DNA from 3 places in the Pseudoalteromonas sp. G5_S1_14_S5 genome. Region 3 is predicted to be linked to each of the others. Evidence: predicted binding sites of a transcription regulator. Region 3 holds the regulator's gene; each other region holds the start of a gene.

Region 1 (7,607 bases), on a different contig from region 3:
TTCGCACCACGTTCAACAACACGTTGACGGAAAACATCAGAAACTTTCTCTGCGTCGCCCGCAAGCAGTGCTTTGGTAGAACATAGTGAAGCACACATTGGAAGCTTACCTTCAGCAATACGGTTCGCACCGTACTTCTGACGCTCTTCTACTGAACCTGGTTCTGTTTCAGGGCCGCCAGCACAGAAGGTACATTTGTCCATTTTGCCACGCTCACCAAATGCTTCCTGTTTAGGGAATTGAGGTGCGCCAAACGGACAAGCAAACAAGCAGTAACCACAACCGATACAAAGATCCTTGTTGTGAAGCACGATGCCGTCTTCTGTATGTTCAAAACAGTCTGCTGGACACACTGCCATACACGGTGCATCAGTACAGTGCATACACGCTACTGAGATTGAGTTTTCACCCGGTTCGCCATCGTTTAATGTCACCACGCGACGACGTTGAATACCCCATTCCAGAGCATCATCATTTTCATTCTTACATGCAGTGACACAACCGTTACATTCGATACAACGCTTGGTGTCACAAAGAAATTTCATTCTAGCCATTTTAAGACTCCTTACGCTTTACGAATATTACAAAGGGTTACTTTCGTTTCCTGCATCAAGGTGACAGGGTCATAACCATAGGTGGTTGCTGTGTTAGCAGCTTCACCAATAACGTAAGGGTCAGTGCCTTCTGGGTACTTAGAACGCAAATCTTCACCTTGGAACTTACCACCGAAGTGGAATGGGATGAACGCCAAACCAGGTTTAACACGACGTGTTACCATCGCTTTCACCTTAATACGGCCCTTCTCTGCACCTTCAACCCAAACATCATCACCGTCTTTGAAGCCGATGTCGTTTGCGTCTTTCGGGTTCACTTCAACGAACATTTCTTGTTGAAGTTCAGCTAGCCATGGGTTTGAACGAGTCTCTTCACCACCACCTTCGTACTCAACCAGACGACCAGAGGTCAGGATAATCGGGTATTCGCCAGATTTGTCTTGCTCTTGAATCGACTTGTAAAGCGTAGGAACACGGAAGATAACTTCTTTGTCATCCCATGTTGGATAATCAGCAACTAGGTCACGACGTGGCGTGTAAAGCGGCTCACGGTGCAGTGGTACACGGTCTGGGAATGTCCAAACAATCGCACGTGCTTTCGCATTTCCAAATGGGATACAACCGTGTTTAATTGCCACACGTTGGATACCACCTGAAACGTCAGTCTTCCAGTTTTTGCCTTCAGCAGACGCTTTCTCTTCTGCAGTTAGATCATCCCACCAACCCAGTTGTTTCAGTAGTTTGTCGCTGAACTCTGGGTAACCGTCTTTGATCTCACAGCCTTTCGAGTAGCTGTCTTCAGCCAGTAGGCTTTGACCTTCAAACTCAACACCGAAACGAGTACGGAAGTTACCACCACCTTCAGCAACCGTCTTAGACGTATCGTAAAGGATGTGTGTACCAGGGTGTTTCATCTCCGGTGTGCCCCAACATGGCCAAGGTAGACCGTAAGTCTCGCCATTTGCTGGACCGCCTTCTGCTTCTAGAGACGTTTTGTCGAACGTATGCCAGTTCTGTTGGTGCTCCTTCAAACGCTCAGGGCTTTGACCTGTGTAGCCAATCGTCCACATACCTTTATTGAATTCTCGTGTAATGTCTTCAATGAGAGGTTGGTTGTTCTCAACACGAATGTTCTTGAACAGCTGATCAGAGAAACCAAGCTTCTTAGAAAGCAAGTACATGATTTCGTGGTCAGGTTTAGATTCGAACAGAGGCTCAACGACTTTGTCACGCCATTGAAGAGAACGGTTTGACGCCGTTACACTGCCGTGGGTTTCAAATTGAGTCGTTGCTGGTAGCAGGTAAACGCCGTCGGTACGATCGTTCATTACCGCTGCAACCGTTGGGTATGGGTCAACAATAACCATCATATCCAGCTTCTGCATCGTCTTCTTCATCTCTGGACCACGAGTCTGAGAGTTTACCGCGTGACCCCAGTAGAACATCGCGCGGATGTTTTCGCGTTGACGAATCTTGTCTTTGTCTTCAAGTACGCCATCAACCCAACGAGATACAGGAATACCTGCACTATTCATTGGTTTTTGACCACCGTATGCGTTGTCGTCGAAACGGCCTTTCACCCAGTCAAAGTCGATATCCCAAACTTTTGACCAGTGACGCCAAGAACCTTCAGACAAGCCGTAGTAGCCCGGAAGAGTGTCAGAAAGTACGCCAAGGTCAGTTGCGCCCTGTACGTTATCGTGACCACGGAAGATGTTTGCACCGCCGCCTGATTTACCTATGTTACCTAGCGCAAGTTCAAGTACACAGTAAGCACGTGTGTTGTTGTTACCAGTCGTGTGCTGAGTACCACCCATACACCAAACGATACAACCCGGACGGTTTTCAGAAAGTAGTTTCGCTGTGTGGTATACGTCTTTTTCACTAACACCAGTTACACGTTCAACTTCTGCTGGGGTCCATTTCGCCACTTCTTCACGGATCTCTTTCATTCCGAATACACGTTGTTTAATGAACTCTTTGTCTTCCCATTGGTTTGCAAAGACGTGCCATAACACACCCCAGATAAACGCAACGTCAGAACCTGGACGAAGAGAAACGTAGTGATCTGATTTCGCAGCAGTACGCGTACGACGAGGATCCGCAACAACGATCTTACAGTTGTTCTTCTCTTTCGCGATCAAGATGTGTTGCATCGCTACTGGGTGAGCTTCTGCAGGGTTTGAACCAATGAACAGCATCGATTTACAGTTGTGCATGTCATTGAACGAGTTTGTCATTGCACCGTAACCCCAAGTGTTTGCAACACCGGCTACTGTGGTTGAGTGACAAATACGCGCTTGGTGGTCAACGTTGTTCGTGCCCCAAAGCGACGCCATCTTACGGAATGCGTAAGCTTGCTCGTTACTGTGTTTCGCACTACCTAGGAAGTAAACTGAATCAGGGCCAGACTCTTTACGAAGTTCTAGCGCTTTGTTACCGATCTCTTCAATCGCTTGTTCCCAAGAAAGCTTTTTCCACTTACCGCCTTCTAATTTCATTGGGTACTTAAGACGACGCTCACCGTGGCCGTGCTCACGAAGTGCTGCACCTTTCGCACAGTGTCCACCAGCGTTAAATGGGTGATCGAATGCAGGCTCTTGACCTGTCCAAACACCGTTTTGAACTTCAGCGTAGATACCACAGCCCACAGAACAGTGAGAACAAATAGTACGTTTCACTTCTGTTTTCGCTTCTGGATCGACTGCTTTAGCCTGTGCTTTCTTCATCATGGCTGGTGCAAATAGACTTGCACCAACGACCGCACCACCAGCAGCTAATGAAGTATTTTTCATGAAGGCACGTCGAGACACACCGAGCTGATTGGTTTCTTTGCTCACACTATCGGAGCGTTTGACAAGTTTCATCCGTTACCTCCTAAAGTGTGTCGTAGTAATCGCGAATGTGTTGCGTTTCACGATAGCCAGTCTTCTTCACATCTTCTTTCGAAATTTCAATGGTTTCTGAAGCGGTTGCCACTTTAGTTGTACCAGCAACAACGGCACCAGCAACGGCTGCAGTCGTCAAGCCTTTGAGTAGATCCCTACGGCTTGTATTTATATCTTTATTATCTTTCATCATTGCTTCCTTACCTTACGGTAGATCTTTTTTTGGAGGTTTAATGCCCCTCTATCGATATAATCGCGTACTGCTCGATTACTCGTAATCAGTGACGTTTTTCACATCAATCTTTAATTTGTGCTTACTGCTTTTTGTATTCACGCTAAAACGCACTTGTTCTAACGTTAAGAATGCTTCACATAGCTGAGCGGCTGATTTGTAGAAGTTCGCGCTTTCTGCCCCTGCAAGCTGACGTATGAAAGAGTTAAACCAAGGGCCAAGGTGCTTATTGAATACCGCTTGTTGCAGTGCTTCTTCCTCAGCCGTTAGCATCGCCATCACTTCACATAGCGCCGCGATGTGATCTTCTGGCTCTTTCACTTGATCATCACGCTCAATGCCTAAAAGCTCTAAATCATGACGAATATCAGCCAATGGCTTCTCCATCATGGCGCCAGTGCGATGCCAAGAACCAAATGGAACGACCTCTCCGCGACCAATGCCGATGAAAAGATCTTGATATTCATCTTCTAGTGCTTCTCGATTTGATTCTGTTGCCGCTTTTTGAATAGCAACCCAAGCTTTCTGCATTGCGCTTTCAGATGCTTCAATGTCTAGCGTTTTTAGAAAGTCGATCACCTCTTCAGAAGGTGCGCAACGAAATAGTGCAGATAGAACCAAGTAGATCTCAGTTCTTAGTGTCTGTTCTTGTGCCTGATCCAAATTCGTTTCCAAGGCTAACTCCTAGTATTTCAATTGTTTCAATGGGTCTTGAGCCATTGAATCGAACATATCCACCACACGGCAGTCTTCACACATAGCAATACGATTAATCGCCGCTTCATCTGAAAAGTGAGAGTGACCGCGTAACTTGTTCTGTAGCATGTCGATCATAGACTGAGGTGCGAATGGTTTGTGGCAACGTACACATTCCGCTGCTTTCTCTTCATGAATCACAACCGCTTTCTGACGTTCTTCTTTCACCCAGTTCATTCGAGGCGTAAGAGTTAGAACATTTTCAGGACATGCCTTTTCACACAGGCCACATTGAATACAGTCTTGTTCTACAAATTTAAGAGATGGAGAAGCTCCGTCGGTATGAAGTGCACGTGTTGGACATACAGCCACACAACTCATACATAACGTACAATCTTTGCTATCACACGAAACGTTTCCGTAAGGAGCGTTTGACGGAAGCTCAACAATATTCTCAACAGGAATACGAGCTGAAGACATCGCATCAAGTGCTGTGAATAGACGTTGACGCTTATTGCCTTGAAGATCGCCAAGTGCAAGGTCAAACGAATCCACACACAGTGTTGGAGGACCTTCACGTAGAGATTCTAAGTACAAAATATCGATGGTTGCTTTCGGAATACCGATTTGGTCTAGTAGTTCTTGAGCAATCCCTACTTCGTTATTCAGAACACGAATGATCGTTTCTGGCATAAAGCGAGATGCCGCAAACAGAACTTGAGTCGCACCATTAACCAATGCTGCAAACCAAGTATCGATACCAATAGATGGCAGCTCTTCGACAACAATAGGAATCACGTTGTCCGGTAGCGCTTTAAGTGCCATCGCGTTGTAGGTTTCATGACGTGAGCTACAGATAAGTACAATTGGATCCAAACCGCCCGCTTGCTCGTAGTTAGCGAGCGTACGTTCAATGAATTTTTGAGTATCATCAGGGTTAGGCAATGCGTAAGAGATAGCTTCTGTCGGACAGCTCGTTGCACAAGTACCTACGCCTTGGCATAGGTAAGGGTTGATCTCAATCTTGTGACCCGTCTTATCAGAGCCTTCACTTGAGAGTGCACCAGCAGGACAAGCATCAACACAACGCTCACAACCTTTCACACCACGAGAACTGTGTGCACATAGGTCTGTGTCCAAACGGAAGAACTTAGGCTTGTCAAACGTGCCCATTAACGTAGGAATTTCTTCTAGCGCTTCAGCCAGTTTTGGATAACCGCGCCCTACCGGGTAATAACCAGGAACAGGCACTTCTTCTGTCATGCAGCTATTCAGACATAAATCCAAAACCACATCAAAACAGTCATGATTGATTGCTACTTTCGCAAGGTTATTGGTTAGGCCTTTGTTTTCGATTAGAACTTCGAACGTACCAAGGAATCCAGAAACCTGAACAGTATTTGCGTAGTAAAGCTCTGACTCAGCATTGGTCGCTTTGGCACCGTCTGTTGAAAGTAGTGTCAGGCTTGTTAACTGAGGCAATTGAGCCGCAGCACTTTCAATGATCGCAGTTGGACCAATAATTAGTGTATTACCACCACTTTCATAACTGACTGTCGGTGGAATTAGGTTTGTTAACTCAACGGTATTCTCAAACGCATACAGCCTCGCTTTTGCGTTATTTGAAGTTGCTTGTTCTAATAATTGTTTAAGCATTGCTCAGTTCCATTTTTGGATATGGATAATCTGTTCAATCTTGATTGTAGGTAGCGTTAGAGCACTTGCTGAGTAATCAGTTAACAACTGATGGCCTCGTTAACTATTCATTCACTCGTCAAGTTTACGCGAGTTATCTACAAAAAAGTCGATAACGGACTAGTATTAGCAAGTGCCGTGCCAATTTAATAATTCAATATTTTCAATGGATTAGGTTGAAACTAAATCGATATTTATAATAAAAAAACCGCTTGGGACATTTTGTCGCAAGCGGTTCATTGAGTGTTTAGTCAAAATGTACCTATTCTTTGTGTGGTATATTTTGTCTCACCTCTTTTGGGTCTTTTTCGATAGCGTCGGTGTCGAAATTATCTGATACTATGTTTTTATACAGTTCTTTTTCTTGTCCCGTAATTTCGTCACTTATAACAAGATCTGATTCCGCTTCTTCAGCGTTATTAATTGAAGCTTCTTCTTGATTTTCAGTAACTTGCTCTTGTTCGCTTGGGGTTTCTTCTTCTACCTTCTCTTTTACCCAATCACGTAAGCTTTCAGCGACACCTTCAGAAAGTGACTTAAGATTACTGTAATCGTCATCGTAATCGTCTAAGCCATCACGCACGTTAAACTCTTCTGAGAGAAAGAATTTACGTAATGCGGCTTTTTTTACGCTTTCTGATGCTTCTGATACCAATAATTGAGCCATAGATAGCTCTTCAGTAGTCTCTGATGCCGACTCTTTAGTGTCAGCAGACTCTTCTAAAGCGTCAGTTGGCTCGATAGAAGTTGGGTCATTTGGTGCGAGTTCTTCAGCTGAGCTGAGTGTTTGAGAAGCTGGCTCAGAAGAAGTAAACGAAGTTTCCTCAACAGGCTGTTCAGCTTCGAGCGCTTTGTCAGTCGATTCATCGAGCTTTCGTTGAGACCAACGGCTAAAAAAGTTAGTTGCCATTAGAACGACCTGCCCCTTTACGCTTCTTGCGTCTTGCTTCTAATAATTCACCATGACGACCGATAAAGGCTTCCATCCACGCTTGTACAGGTAAAGGCATGTTGTAAGACAATACTTGGTTATCTCCGTCCATGTACTGGCCTGCGACTGTTTGTGACGCCGTCAGTAATTGAATAATAGGTTTACCGGAGTCAACATTATCCATAACTAAGAATAGCTTAGGTTGCTGAGAGCTTAGATTGAAGCGGTAGTCGGTACGTTCGTCTTTGTGTAACTGGAGCAAACATACGTCTGGGGTTTCATTTTCAGGTAATAATTCAAAACCGATGAGTTCCCATTGAGTCGTTACCCAAATACCAGTTTTGATCTCTTTCTCTATTCTTTGGACACCTATTGGCCAAGCTGATATTGTTTTTTCGTAGTGTTCTTGGAATTCTTTTATCTCAGACATACTGCACCCAATTGATTTTCTTTATTCTGATCATACGTAGGACATTTTGTACTTCGTATAATCATATACCCTCTACAAAGCAATAAACACGCCAATACAGCTTGAGTCTTACCGTATCTGTGTTGCGTCTGTCGCTAATTTACCTTTATAACGTTAGTCGATTGCGCTGGTTTGAGACAGT
Region 2 (7,607 bases), on a different contig from region 3:
GAAGAGAAGATGGCTATCTTGCAAGATACCATCGAGACTCTAACGGGAGCAGGTTACCAGTTCATTGGTATGGATCACTTCGCGCTTCCAGAAGATGAACTAGCAGTGGCTCAGCGTGAGGGTGTTCTGCACCGTAATTTCCAAGGCTACACGACTCAGGGAGAGTGTGACCTAGTAGGCTTTGGTGTGTCGGCTATCTCTATGGTGGGGGACTCTTACGCGCAAAACCAAAAAGAACTTAAGAAATACTACGCTCAAGTGAATGACCTTCGCCATGCGCTTTGGAAAGGTGTAGCACTAGATAACGACGATTTACTACGTCGAGAAGTGATTAAGCAGCTTATTTGTAATTTCAAACTCGATAAGAAGATGATCGAATCTGAGTTCGCTGTTGATTTTAATCGTTACTTCAAAGAAGACTTAGAGCTTCTGCAAACCTTCATTAATGATGACTTGGTTGAAGTAGACGACAAAGAAATCCGCGTAACGCTTCGTGGTCGTCTGCTGATTCGTAACATCTGTATGTGTTTCGATAAATACTTGCGTGCTAAGGCTCGCCAACAGCAGTTCTCTCGCGTTATCTAATCACTCGCTTGAGAATCAAAACAGAAAAAAATGCCAGCATTATGCTGGCATTTTTGTATTGTTAGAGGCCTAGTACAGTTCTTTGAGCTTGCGAGTTAGGGTGTTTCTTCCCCAGCCCAAAACCTTGGCTGCGTCCTGCTTGTGACCATTCGTATGGTTGAGTGCAGCCTCTAGCAGTATACGTTCAAACTCCGGAAGAGCATAAGTGAGCAGCTCTTTTTCTCCTGAATCAAGCGCACATTTTGCCCAATCAGCAAGCAGCTGCTGCCAGTTATCTCCAGTACCTGATGATGCGATCGTTTTTTCTTCCAATAGCTCCGGTGGTAGGTCTGAAGGAAGGATTTCACTACTGCTCGCCATCACGGTCAACCAACGACAGATGTTCTCTAGTTGACGCACGTTACCTGGCCAATTTAGCTGGTTCAGCTTGATTATGGTTTCTGGGTGCAGTGTTTTCACTTCCACACCCAGTTCTTCAGCCGCTGAGGTTAGGAAATGATGAGTCAGCTTTTCGATATCTTGTTTACGTTCACGTAGGGCAGGAATGTGAATCCGAATAACGTTGAGTCGGTGGAACAAATCTTCACGGAAATCGCCTTCATGCACTAATCGCTCAAGATCTTGGTGGGTAGCGGCGACGATACGAACGTCCACCTTAACTGCAGAGTGACCGCCGACACGATAGAACTGACCATCAGAAAGTACACGCAACAAACGAGTTTGAATATCGAGTGGCATGTCACCGATTTCATCTAGAAATAGGGTGCCACCGTTGGCTTGTTCAAAGCGTCCTTGGCGAACGCTGTTAGCGCCAGTAAAGGCACCTTTCTCGTGACCAAACAGTTCGGATTCGATGAGGTCTTTCGGTATTGCCGCCATATTGAGGGCAATGAATGGCTTCTTTGCTCTTGGGCTGTGGCGGTGTAAAGCATGAGCAACCAGCTCTTTACCGGTCCCCGATTCCCCGTTAATCAATACCGATATCGATGAGCGAGACAAACGGCCGATGGCACGAAATACTTCCTGCATTGCTGGTGCTTCACCAATAATTTCAGGGGCGTTGGTCTCTTCAGAAGCTTCGTTAGCTTGTTCGCGCTTTTGTTCTTGGCTGTGAGCGATCGCTCGCTCTACGAGGGTAAGTGTCTCATCGATATCAAATGGCTTAGGCAGATATTCAAAGGCACCTTTTTGATAAGCATTCACCGCGGCATCTAAGTCGGAGTGCGCCGTCATGATAATCACCGGTAGATCGGGAGAGCGTTGATGCACTTGATGCAATAGCTCAATACCGTCAATGCCGGGCATGCGGATATCTGACACCAATACATCAGGTGTTTCGCGTTCAAGTGCAAGCAGTACGCTCTCTGCATCAGCAAATGTTTCACACTTTATATCAGCCGATGAAAGTGTCTTTTCTACTACCCAGCGGATAGAGCTGTCGTCATCCACGACCCAAACGTATCCCTTACTCATAATTCAATTCCTTTGCAGCCAAATCTATTGTGATAATCATTGTTTTTATTGTTCTGTATTCGTTCCTTGCCTGAAGCTTGGTTTCTCTATCGAGAGGTGAAGCTTCGTTTAAATGGGCAAGTAAATCGTAAATGTTGTGTTCCCCGGCCAGCTCTCAACATCGATTTTTCCGTTGTGCTGGTCGATGAGGTTTTGAGATATCGATAGTCCCAATCCTGTACCGCCCTCACGCCCACTGACCATGGGGTAGAACAGGGTGTCTTTTAATTCATCGGGGATGCCCGGGCCGTTATCGCTGATCTCAATACGAGCTGCGAGTTTGTGCCGCTGACCATGAATGTTGGCTTGATGCACCGTTCTGGTGCGAATGGTGATCTTGCCTAAATCCTGCTCCTTTAAAATCTGTGCCGCATTGCTCACGATATTGAGCATCGCTTGTTCAACCTGGGCTGAGTCCATCACTATCGGTGGCAGACTAGGATCGTAATCTCGTTCGATAGCTAATGTTGAGCCAGATTCGAGCTCGACTAACTGCCTGACTTTTTCGAGTATCTGATGGAGATTTTCTTCTGACTTGGTTCCCGGCTTTTGCGGACCAAGCAGACGGTCGACTAAGGCACGTAAGCGATCGGCCTGCTCAATAATGATCTGGGTGTATTCATTCAGTGATTGATCGGGAAGCATCTTTCCAAGCAGTTGTGCCGCCCCTCTTAAGCCACCCAATGGATTCTTGATTTCATGCGCCAAGCCACGCACTAACAGTTTCGCTGCTTGTTGTTGTGCATGTTGGTTTAACTCTTGGCTGAGGCGCCTTTGTTGGTCGATCTTGCGCATCTCAACGAGCAATAGGGTCTCGCGCTGCCAGGTGATAGGGCTTACCGTCACTTCAAGCATCAGCGGGCGGTTATCGACAACAAAGGTCACGTCACTGTCGGTAATGCTCTGGCCGCTTTGCAGAGGCTGAGTAAGCAGTGCTAGGTCGAGCGAAGCGTGTTGGATAAGTTGACTCAGTGGGTGATCAACAATGCGTCTCGCACTTTGTGAAAAGAGTTGTTCAGCTGCCGAGTTGGCGTATCGCACGTATAACTGTTCATCGAGCATCAATGTCGATGTCACCATATTATCGAGAATGGCGTTGGAAAGGTGGTGTGTATCTATGCTGTCGCATTTGGCTGATCGATTCACTGTTTCGTCCTTGAACTGGTGTTTTTTCTCACTGCACCAAATTGGTGCGTAGCTAAGTTCAAGTATGGCGCATATCAATCAGAAGCTAAAGATAATTCATAAAAGTCGCGAAAAGCTGCTGAGAAAAGGTAAAAGTTGATGTTATTCAGTCTCTTTTAACCCATTAGCCTACTTGATCGTCGCTCGATGTAAATACACGGTGACTGGACTAGTAGATGCAATAAGCTTGCCGCTTCTATGTGCTTGAATTGCAATGGTGTGAGTGCCGCGATCGATATCTTTCAACTGCCAGTTAGGCTGGGTTTGTGGTGCGCCATAACGTCGCCCGTCGAGCATCAATTGCAGCTGTTCACCAATGCCTAGTTTACGGTTGAGTTCGATTTGAATTGAGAGGAAGCCACGATTACTGCGAATAGTTTGGTCGTGAATGGGAGTGAGCATAGTAAGAGCTAATGGTGCTGGGACTTCTCGCTCGGTCTGTTGTATTTTTGGTTGCTCTTGGTTTGGAAGGGTTGAGGTGGCTTGGTCGTCAACGGGTTTCGATGGCTCGAATTTAGGTGCGGGTGCTGAAGCTTGAACATCTGGAAGCTCAAGAGACTTAGCGCCTTCGCCTGTCGGTGTATCACTAAAATGAAGTACGCCATCTTCATCTACCCAGGTATAAATCGTTTGAGCTGAGCATGAGAATGCGACTGTTAACCCGATTAGGAACAGTATGTTTTTCATATGGTTGGCCTCTTTTTACCGTTAGGTGATTTCACGTTTGGCGTTAGTTTGTTATTGATTTTATTGTATTTAGTTCGACAGCCTCTGAGGGTTTTTGTCTATTATCTAAGGCATGTTACGAAGAAGGAGAGGTTGGGAGAAGATAAAAAAGGCCCGCCTGCGAGGCGAGCCTAATATTTAGTCAGCGATTCTTACATGATTGCAGTAAGAAAGCTTATCTACCAGAGATTAAACAGAGTAGTACAGTTCGAACTCAAGTGGGTGAGTTGTCATGTTTACTTTCTCTACATCTTGAGACTTAAGGTCGATGTAAGAGTCGATGAAGTCGTCAGAGAATACACCGCCAGCTGTTAGGAACTCACGGTCAGCGTCTAGACACTCTAGAGCTTCTTTTAGTGAGTAAGCCACAGTTGGGATTTCTGCCGCTTCTTCAGCTGGTAGGTCGTATAGATCTTTATCCATAGCTTCGCCTGGGTGGATCTTGTTCTTAATACCGTCAAGACCAGCCATTAGCATTGCTGAGTAGCATAGGTATGGGTTCGCTGCTGGGTCACCAAAACGTAGCTCGATACGACGTGCTTTAGGGCTTGGTACTACTGGGATACGGATAGAAGCAGAACGGTTACGTGCAGAGTAAGCAAGCATAACTGGTGCTTCAAAGCCTGGTACAAGACGCTTGTACGAGTTAGTTGATGGGTTAGCAAATGCGTTGATGGCGCGAGCGTGCTTGATAACACCACCGATGTAGTAAAGAGCCATTTCAGATAGGCCGCCATACTTATCACCAGCAAACAGGTTAACGCCGTCTTTTGCTAGGGATTGGTGAACGTGCATACCAGAACCGTTATCACCAACTAGTGGCTTAGGCATGAATGTCGCTGTTTTACCGAATGCGTGAGCAACGTTGTGTACAACGTACTTGTAGATTTGAGTTTCGTCAGCTTTCGTTGTTAGCGTGTTGAAGCGAGTTGCGATTTCGTTTTGACCCGCAGTTGCTACTTCGTGGTGGTGCGCTTCTACAACTAGGCCCATCTCTTCCATTACTAGACACATTGCTGAACGGATGTCTTGAGATGAATCAACTGGAGCTACTGGGAAGTAACCGCCTTTAACGCCTGGACGGTGACCTTTGTTACCGCCTTCTACGTCAGAACCTGTGTTCCATGCTGCTTCGATGTCGTCGATCTTGAAGAAAGAACCTGACATGTCAGTTGCAAATTTAACGTCGTCAAATAGAAAGAACTCTGGCTCAGGACCGATTAGAACTGTGTCTGCGATACCTGTAGAACGCATGTACTCTTCAGAACGTTTTGCGATTGAGCGTGGGTCACGGTCGTAGCCTTGCATAGTTGCAGGCTCTAGAATGTCACAACGGATGTTTAGCGTTGCGTCTTCTGTGAATGGGTCTAGAACAGCAGATGATGCGTCTGGCATCATTACCATGTCAGATTCGTTGATGCCTTTCCAACCAGCTACTGAAGAGCCGTCGAACATTTTACCTTCTTCGAAGAAGTCTGCGTCAACTTGGTGAGAAGGAATAGAGATATGCTGCTCTTTACCTTTAGTATCGGTAAAGCGTAGGTCGACAAATTTAACTTCGTTCTCTTGGATCAGCGATAGTACGTTTTCTACTGACATCTTGGATAACCTCCAGTGTTATTAATTTGGTATTAGCTCGATTCGGTTGAAACCAGCATTGATTAATGTCTAACAAGTGCATTAATCGATGCTGATTTATCTGTTGCCAAAAGCGTGCCAAAAAAATTATTCCATTAATTTCAATGCTTTACTTTTTGTTCTGTTTCGCCTGCCTCTAGTTTTGCACCAAAATGATCTTTGTTTGCACCATGTTGGTGCGTTTGTTTGTCGGTGCACCAAGATGAGACGAAAGCGAACACCATTCAGCAATGAATTGCAGACATTGTCAATCCACTTTTGTTATTTAACCGGAGTTTTGGCGAGTTACTCGCGTACGAGACGTTTTAGAACCCGACAGACTTTGCTAGTCAACACTGTACTAAGTCAAAGTTAAGCCAATGTGAATCGCTAACTGATAAAAAGGCTTTGGTTCAGATCACATATTTCTGGGGTTTTTGCTAGAATCTGGTATATTATTGACCGTTTTTTTAATCAAGCTAGTGGCACTAACCCTGATTGTAGAGGTGATGTGCGGCTACTTTTATGAGTGAATCGAGAATCCATGTCTACTCCACAGATTGATAAGTTAAGAAATATCGCAATTATCGCGCACGTTGACCACGGTAAAACAACGCTGGTTGATAAACTGCTACAACAATCAGGCACACTAGAATCTCGTGGTGAGACTGAAGAGCGCGTAATGGACTCGAATGACATCGAGAAAGAGCGTGGCATTACTATCCTTGCTAAGAACACAGCAATCGACTGGAACGATCACCGCATCAACATCGTAGATACTCCGGGACACGCGGACTTCGGTGGTGAAGTAGAGCGTATCATGTCTATGGTCGACTCTGTGCTACTGATCGTTGACGCAGTAGATGGCCCAATGCCTCAAACTCGTTTCGTAACGCAAAAAGCATTCGCACACGGCCTTAAGCCAATCGTTGTAATCAACAAGATTGACCGCCCAGGCGCACGTCCTGACTGGGTTATGGACCAAGTATTTGACCTATTCGACAACTTAGGTGCTTCTGACGAACAGCTAGACTTCAAAGTAGTTTACGCTTCAGCACTGAACGGTTGGGCTTGCCTAGAAGAAGGCGAAACTGGCGAAGACATGGAACCACTATTCCAAACTATCGTTGAACAAGTAGCAGCACCACAAGTTGACCTAGACGGTCCACTACAGATGCAAGTTTCTCAGCTAGATTACAGCTCTTATGTTGGTGTTATCGGTGTTGCTCGTGTAACTCGTGGTTCTGTTAAACCAAACCAGCAAGTAACTATCGTAAGCGCAGACGGTAAAACTCGTAACGGCAAAGTTGGCACAGTAATGGGCTACCTAGGTCTTGAGCGTCACGAAGTTGAACAAGCGAACGCAGGTGACATCATCGCAATCACTGGTCTTGGTGAGCTAAAAATCTCTGACACTATCTGTGCACAAAACGCAGTAGAAGCGCTTCCAGCACTGTCTGTAGATGAGCCAACAGTAACAATGACGTTCCAAGTAAACACGTCTCCATTCGCGGGTAAAGAAGGTAAGTTCGTAACTTCACGTAACATTCTTGAGCGTCTAGAGAAAGAACTGGTACACAACGTTGCACTTCGTGTTGAGCAAACAGACGATCCAGACAAATTCCGCGTATCAGGCCGTGGTGAACTTCACCTATCTATCCTGATCGAAAACATGCGTCGTGAAGGCTTCGAGTTAGCAGTATCTCGTCCAGAAGTAATCATCAAAGAAGAAGATGGTCAGCTAATGGAACCGTTCGAGACTGTAACTATCGACGTCATGGAAGAGCACCAAGGCGGCATCATGGAGAACATCGGTCTACGTAAAGGTGAGCTGACTGACATGTCTCCAGACGGTAAAGGTCGTGTGCGTATGGACTTCGTTATGCCATCTCGTGGCCTAATCGGTTTCCAAACTGAGTTCATGACTCTAACTTCAGGTTCTGGTCTTCTGTACCATACATTCGATCACTACGGTCCACACA
Region 3 (7,607 bases):
ATCAGAGATTCCTGAGGGCGTAAGTAACCCGAAAGCTACAATGTGGGTTGTAATTGGTCTAATCATTCTTCCTTTAGCTGCTGATATGCTGGTTGATAATGCCGTGATCATCGCTAAGTTCTTCGGTATGAGCGACCTTGTTATCGGTTTAACCATTATTGCTGTTGGTACTAGCTTACCTGAGCTTGCTGCATCACTTGCTGGTGTAATGAAAGGCGAAGACGATATGGCGGTGGGTAACATCATTGGCTCAAACGTATTCAACATTCTGGCTGTTATGGGGATTCCTGGCATCCTAAACCCTTCTATCTTAAGCGAATTTGCGATGGGGCGTGACTTCTGGGTCATGCTAGGTGTATCTCTGCTACTTGTTGTGATGGCGCTAGGTAAATCACGTAGTGTGAATCGTATTGAAGGTGGCGTGTTAATCGTGACGTTTGTGGCTTACCAAAGCTACCTACTAATGAACATGTCGGCTTAATTGTTGACTTAACTTTCCGTACTTGGAGTATTTGATGTCTCAGCCATTTGATTATCGCAGTGTTGCCAAACAAGTTTTGGAAACTGAAGTTGCAGGTCTCACTCAATTGGACCAATATTTTAATGATGATTTTTGCAAAGCTTGCGACCTAATCCTAAACAACAAGGGTAAAGTGGTTGTGATGGGCATGGGTAAATCAGGCCATATCGGCAACAAAATCGCAGCAACGCTAGCAAGTACTGGTACATCTGCTTTCTTTGTACACCCAGGTGAAGCAGCACATGGCGACTTAGGCATGATCGAACCGGGCGACATTGTGATTGCCATATCGAACTCAGGTGAGTCAGGTGAAATCCTTAGCCTGTTCCCTGTGTTGAAGCGTTTGAACATCAAGATCATCAGCATGACAGGTAAGCCTCTGTCGAATATGGCGACCTTGTCTGATATCCATTTACAAATTTCTGTGTCGGAAGAAGCTTGCCCGCTAGGTTTAGCACCAACAACCAGCACAACAGCTACCTTAGTGATGGGTGATGCATTAGCCGTCGCACTTTTACAAGCTCGAGGCTTCACAGCTCAAGACTTTGCCCTATCTCATCCAGGTGGCGCTTTAGGTCGTCAGCTACTATTGAAACTGGACGACATCATGCACACGGGCGACGCACTCCCTATTGTCGCTCCGGATGCATTAGTAAGAGATGCTTTACTAGAGATATCTCAGAAAGGCTTGGGCATGACAGCCATCGTAGACCAAGGTGGCCAAATGGCCGGTATTTTTACCGATGGTGATTTGCGCCGCATCTTGGATAAACGCGTTGATATCCATAGTACTCAAATTGGCGATGTGATGACGCTAAATCCTACCGTTGCCGATCCAAACATGCTTGCTGTTGAAGGTTTAAACTTAATGCAAGCCAAAAGCATCAATGGCTTGATGCTATGCCAAGATGACAAACTAGTTGGTGCTCTGAATATGCATGATTTATTGAAAGCTGGAGTAATGTAATGACACAGAAAGTCGAAACTCTATACGGCACTGTTGACTCAGATGTTTTTGCAATCGCAAAAGACATCAAACTCCTAATTTGCGATGTAGATGGCGTGTTCTCTGATGGCCGCATCTACATGGGCAACAATGGTGAAGAGCTAAAAACCTTTCACACTCGTGACGGTTACGGCATCAAATCACTGATGAACGCGGGCATTGAAATCGCAATCATCACAGGTCGCAAGTCTCAGATTGTTGAGAATCGAATGACGGCTCTCGGTATCAAACTTATTTATCAAGGCCAAGACGATAAAGTTAAGGCTTACCAAGATATTTGCGATAAGCTTTCAGTTGCCCCTGAAAATACAGGTTATATCGGCGACGATCTCATCGACTGGCCGGTAATGGAAAAAGTTGGCTTAAAGGTTTGTGTGGCAGATGGTCACCCGCTACTCGCACAGCGAGCAAACTACGTGACAACCATCAACGGTGGTCATGGTGCAGTTCGTGAAGTCTGCGACCTGATTTTACAAGCAAGAAATGAACTCGACGTGCACAAAGGTTTAAGCATATGAGTTTTAATCGTATTATCTATTTAATACTAATATTTATTGCCTCTTGGTCGACCTACTACTTGTTCGAAAAAGAGCAAACATCGGCGATACAAGTGGCTCCAAATTTGGAGCTACCTGCTTTTAGCGGCAACAGCCTAAACAACATCAGTTACGATGAGTCAGGTATTCGCAGCTACCAAGTTGAGTCGACATATTTAGAACACTTCTCAGTAGTTGGCGACACGCACTTTCAAAACCCTGTTCTTTCGGTCTTCCGAGAAGGACACACAATTGAATGGCAAGTCACCGCTGATCTCGCGATTATGGATGAAAATCAAGTTGTCACTTTTTATGACAACGTTGTGGCAAAGAATCTACTGCCAGGGGCAAGCTTCGATACAATGACCACAGACAAAATGGTTATTGAGCTGAAAAGCCGAGATTTTTATTCAGATACTCCGGTCCATATGATCGGTACATTTTTTGAAAATGAGGGTCAAGCAATAAAAGGTAACTTCGGTACCAACAATGCGACTCTCTTTAATTCTGTTCAAGGTAGATATGAAACTCTTACACCTTAGTTTATTCGCTTTGACTCTTGCGGCACCAAATGTCTACGCCCTATCTTCTGATAGCGAGCAACCTGTCTACATTGACTCAGACAGCCAGCAATTGGATATGAAAAGTAACCAAGTAACCTTCATTGGTGATGTAAACCTTAAACAAGGCAGCATCAATATCAATGCAGATAAGGTTATTGTTACCCGCAACGCCGTAAACGGTGAAATTGAAGACATTCAAGGCTTCGGTAAACCGGCGACCTTCTCTCAGCTGAATGATGACGGAAAGACGCTCTACGGTGAAGCGGACGACCTGCATTACCAGCTTGTTGCCGACAAACTGATCATGACCAAGAATGCAATGCTATCTCAAGATAGCAGTGTCATCCGTGGCTCTAAGATCACTTACCAGATTAGCTCTCAGAAGCTAGTCGCTGACAGTGGTGAGAACAAGCGAGTATCAACGGTTTTACAACCAACGGAAGTGAATAAGTAGCCATGGCCGTCCTTAAAGCGCAAAACCTAGCGAAAACATACAGCAAACGTAAAGTAGTGACTGACGTAAGCCTACAGGTTGAGTCAGGCCAGATCGTCGGTTTACTTGGTCCTAATGGTGCCGGTAAAACGACATCCTTCTACATGATTGTAGGCTTAGTTGCTCGTGACGAAGGTACCATCAGCATTGACGACCGAGATATCAGTATCTTGCCAATGCATAGCCGTTCGCGTCTTGGTATCGGTTACCTGCCTCAGGAAGCATCAATCTTCCGTAAGCTGTCTGTAGAGAACAATATCATGGCGGTTTTACAGACCCGTAATGAGATGACTAATGAACAGCGTCAGGACAAACTAGAAGACCTTCTAGAAGAGTTCCACATCCAACATATCCGTCACAGTAATGGTATGGCACTTTCGGGTGGTGAACGTCGTCGTGTTGAAATCGCTCGCGCTCTAGCAGCAAACCCTCAGTTTATCTTGCTAGATGAACCGTTTGCTGGTGTTGACCCGATCTCTGTTATCGATATCAAGAAAATCATCGAACACCTGCGCGATCGCGGTTTGGGTGTTTTGATTACCGACCACAACGTTCGTGAAACATTAGACGTGTGTGAAAAGGCCTACATCGTGAGCCAAGGACACCTGATCGCAGAGGGTACTCCTGAAGATGTTCTCAATAACGAACAAGTTAAACAAGTTTATCTAGGCGAACAATTCCGTCTATGATTATATAGAGAGTATCGAGAGTTCTAAGAATAATAACTAGGTAAGTAACACTGAATGAAACCCTCATTACAACTTAAGCTAGGCCAACAGTTAGCAATGACGCCTCAATTGCAGCAAGCGATTCGTTTGCTGCAATTGTCTACTTTAGATTTGCAACAAGAGATCCAAGAAGCACTTGAATCTAACCCATTACTCGATGTCGAAGAAGGCAATGAAGAAACGCCATCATCGGAAGAAAAGCCTAGCAGTGACGAGAAAGAAACAGTTGAAGCCGCAGAGCAAGACTTACCTGACAGCTCAGACTTAATCGAAAAATCAGAGATTGGAAACGAGCTCGAGATCGACACAACTTGGGAAGATGTCTACAGCGCAAATACAGGTAACACTGGTATTGCTATCGATGACGACATGCCTGTATATCAAGGTGAAACCACCGAAAGCTTGCACGATTACCTACTTTGGCAACTCGACCTCACCCCCTTCACAGAAACAGACCGAAGCATTGCATTCGCGCTAATCGATGCCATTGATGACTATGGCTATCTCACCGTATCTTGTGAAGATATCCTTGAAAACTTCGACAGTGAAGACATAGAGCTTGATGAAATCGAAGCAGTACGCAAAAGAATCCAACAGTTTGATCCATTGGGTGTTGGCTCGCTAAATCTTCAAGATTGCTTACTGCTACAACTGGCGACTTTCCCACAAGACACACCTTGGCTTGAAGAAGCTCAGTTAGTACTTACTAGCCATATTGACCAACTCGGTAATCGTGATTACAAACTCGTGATCAAGGAAACCAAGTTGAAAGAAGCAGAGCTACGTGAGGTTCTACAGCTCATTCAACAACTGGACCCACGACCTGGCAGTAAGATTACGCCAGACGAAACCGAATATGTGGTTCCTGATGTGTCGGTATTTAAAGATCTAGGTAAATGGTTAGTGACCATTAACCCGGATAGTGTGCCAAAGCTGAAAGTCAATCAGCAATACGCTGACTTAGGCAGTAAAGGCAACAGCGCTGATAACCAATACATTCGCTCAAACTTGCAAGAAGCGAAGTGGTTAATCAAAAGCTTGGAAAGCCGAAATGAGACGCTACTCAAAGTTGCGCGATGCATTGTTGAACATCAGCGCGATTTCTTCGAACATGGCGAAGAAGCGATGAAGCCAATGGTACTCAACGATGTTGCTTTAGCCGTTGATATGCACGAATCCACGATCTCTCGTGTGACAACTCAAAAGTTCATGCATACGCCTCGTGGCATCTTCGAACTGAAATACTTTTTCTCGAGCCATGTCAGTACTGACAATGGCGGTGAATGTTCATCGACAGCAATTCGAGCACTCATTAAGAAGCTTGTTGCGGCAGAAAATACCGCTAAGCCTCTCAGTGATAGCAAGATAGCTGCTTTACTGGCTGACCAAGGAATTCAGGTAGCTAGACGTACGATAGCGAAATACCGTGAGTCTCTGGGCATTGCCCCATCGAGTCAGCGTAAACGCCTACTATAAGCTCATTGAGTTACTCTTAACTCAATCGCTATTATCGGGCACCAACTGAAAAGGAAAGTCTATGCAAATCAATATTCAAGGCCATCACGTTGATCTTACCGATTCAATGCAAGACTATGTTCACACCAAATTCGACAAGCTTGAACGCTTCTTTGATCATATCAATAGTGTTCAGGTTGTTTTAAAAGTTGAGAAAATCAATCAAATTGCAGAAGCGACCCTTCACGTAAACCAAGGCGAGATTCATGCAACAGCAACAGATGGAAGCATGTATGCTGCGATTGATGCGTTGGTTGATAAACTCGTTCGCCAACTCAACAAGCACAAAGAAAAGCTAAGTAGTCACTAACATGCAATTAAGCGAAGTACTTTCATTGGACTGCACCAAAAGTGCAGTCCAATGCACAAGCAAAAAAAGAGCTCTTGAGCTCATCAGTCAAATCGCAGCAGAGAGCTGTGGTCAAGATTCAACAGAGCTATTCGAATGCATGTTGAGCCGCGAGAAGATGGGCAGTACCGGTATTGGTAATGGTATCGCCATACCCCATGCTCGTATGAATGTCAGTGATAAAGCGATTGCTGTATTACTGCAATGCCAAGATCCGATCGAATTTGATGCGATTGATAACCGTCCTGTCGACCTACTATTTGCTCTGCTGGTTCCTAGCGAACAGTGTAAAGAGCATCTGAAAACCCTTTCTTGTATGGCAGAACGACTAAACGACAAGCAGACGCTTAAACAGTTACGTAATGCTCAGAGCGATCAAGAGCTTTACGACATCATGATTCAAGTGCCAACTTGCGAGCAATAACATGCGATTAATCGTGGTTAGTGGCCAATCAGGGGCCGGTAAAAGTGTAGCTTTACGAGTCCTAGAAGACTTGGGCTACTACTGTGTCGATAATCTACCGGTAAACCTGCTCAACAACTTTGTCGAATCAGTACGCGAAAGCAACCAAAACGTTGCGGTAAGTATTGATATACGTAACCTACCGAAAGAGCCTCAGTTAGTCACCGACACGCTTGAGCAACTCGAGTCAGCTACCAACATCGATGTTGATGTATTGTTCCTCGATGCCTGTAAGCAGACGCTCCTCAAGCGCTACAGTGAAACCCGCAGAATCCACCCTTTATCAATTGGCCAAGAGAAGCTTTCTCTGGAGCAGGCTATTGATTTAGAAAAGACACTTCTCAGCCCTCTAGCAGGACAAGCGAGCATTGTGATTGATAGCAGTGACTGCAACCTCTACGAGTTGAGTGAAAAAGTGCGCTTTAGAATTGAAGGCAAAGAGAAGCAAGAGCTGATCATCGTCTTTCAGTCTTTTGGCTTTAAATTTGGTCTGCCAAGCGATGCCGACTACGTGTTTGACGTTCGCTTCTTGCCAAACCCTCACTGGGAACCTGACCTACGACCAATGACAGGCCTTGATGCCCCGATTCACTCCTTCCTAGAGCAACATCAAGAAGTGATTGAACTCAAACAACAGATTCAAGGCTTTGTTGAACATTGGCTGCCAATGTTAGAGAAAAACAATCGCAGTTACCTAACGGTTGCCATTGGCTGTACTGGTGGTAAGCACCGCTCGGTGTATCTAACGCAGAAAATTGGCGAATACTTCGAACAACTTGGGCATCAAGTTCAAATCAGACATGCCTCTTTAGAGAAGCACCAACAGGGCTAACCATGGAATTAACTCGAACTGTACTGATCCAAAACCGCTTGGGTCTTCACGCTAGAGCGGCCGTAAAGTTGGTTGAGCTTGCACAAAGCTTTGATGCCACTATCACAATTCATAGTGAAGAAGATAAAAGTGCTACCGCAGACAGCGTGATGGGACTATTGATGCTGGAATCCGCACAGGGACAACACATCACGATTCAAGCTTCGGGGACTGATTCACAACAAGCACTTGATGCCGTTTGCCACCTTATCGAAGATAAATTTGATGAAGGTGAGTAGCTAAGACGCTTTACTCATAACGACGTAAAATCAAACGGTGAACCAACCTATATTAAATCTTAGTTCTACCTAAGTTTATGATTTAAATAAGCCCAAGAATTAAGTTACTATTCCAAACATTGTAAGAATAATGAGATAGGAGGAAAATATGGCAGAGCAATTAGAATTCGACCAAGCTCACCAAACCCTCCAAGAAGTCAGCGAAGCCCTAGAAAACGGCCGATTTGTACACGTACGCCGACAACTTCAGGACATGGAGCCTGAGGATATTGCACACCTTTTAGAAGCCTCCCCTCGCAAAAGTCGTGACGTACTCTGGCAACT

What was found. The regulator sigma-54, encoded in region 3, starts transcription at its own class of promoters, with help from an activator protein. The targets are predictions, from matches to a motif close to GTTGGCACGNNNNTNGNNT.
Region 1: ACTRWI_RS11365 (4Fe-4S dicluster domain-containing protein) is a predicted target of sigma-54. The motif match lies at 6,193-6,211, and genes of this name have one in related genera.
Region 2: glnA (glutamate--ammonia ligase) is a predicted target of sigma-54. The motif match lies at 5,711-5,729, and genes of this name have one in related genera.

The regions. Positions count from the first base shown of each region.
Region 1 covers NZ_JBQKUM010000032.1:22,370-29,976, reverse strand. The annotation lists gene fdh3B (formate dehydrogenase FDH3 subunit beta) at 1-554, opposite strand, end outside; gene ACTRWI_RS11380 (formate dehydrogenase subunit alpha) at 566-3,421, opposite strand; gene ACTRWI_RS11375 (twin-arginine translocation signal domain-containing protein) at 3,432-3,632, opposite strand; gene ACTRWI_RS11370 (TorD/DmsD family molecular chaperone) at 3,711-4,349, opposite strand; gene ACTRWI_RS11365 (4Fe-4S dicluster domain-containing protein) at 4,359-6,026, opposite strand; gene ACTRWI_RS11360 (DUF3306 domain-containing protein) at 6,328-6,975, opposite strand; gene ACTRWI_RS11355 (DUF3305 domain-containing protein) at 6,965-7,426, opposite strand.
Region 2 covers NZ_JBQKUM010000003.1:96,798-104,404, reverse strand. The annotation lists gene hemN (oxygen-independent coproporphyrinogen III oxidase) at 1-585, shown strand, start outside; gene glnG (nitrogen regulation protein NR(I)) at 655-2,058, opposite strand; gene glnL (nitrogen regulation protein NR(II)) at 2,167-3,243, opposite strand; gene ACTRWI_RS01795 (DUF4124 domain-containing protein) at 3,412-3,969, opposite strand; gene glnA (glutamate--ammonia ligase) at 4,198-5,607, opposite strand; gene typA (translational GTPase TypA) at 6,170-7,607, shown strand, end outside.
Region 3 covers NZ_JBQKUM010000007.1:47,962-55,568, forward strand. The annotation lists gene ACTRWI_RS03685 (calcium/sodium antiporter) at 1-481, shown strand, start outside; gene kdsD (arabinose-5-phosphate isomerase KdsD) at 516-1,487, shown strand; gene kdsC (3-deoxy-manno-octulosonate-8-phosphatase KdsC) at 1,487-2,044, shown strand; gene lptC (LPS export ABC transporter periplasmic protein LptC) at 2,041-2,604, shown strand; gene lptA (lipopolysaccharide transport periplasmic protein LptA) at 2,585-3,079, shown strand; gene lptB (LPS export ABC transporter ATP-binding protein) at 3,082-3,807, shown strand; gene ACTRWI_RS03715 (RNA polymerase factor sigma-54) at 3,862-5,322, shown strand; gene hpf (ribosome hibernation promoting factor) at 5,384-5,671, shown strand; gene ptsN (PTS IIA-like nitrogen regulatory protein PtsN) at 5,673-6,134, shown strand; gene rapZ (RNase adapter RapZ) at 6,136-7,005, shown strand; gene ACTRWI_RS03735 (HPr family phosphocarrier protein) at 7,008-7,283, shown strand; gene mgtE (magnesium transporter) at 7,432-7,607, shown strand, end outside.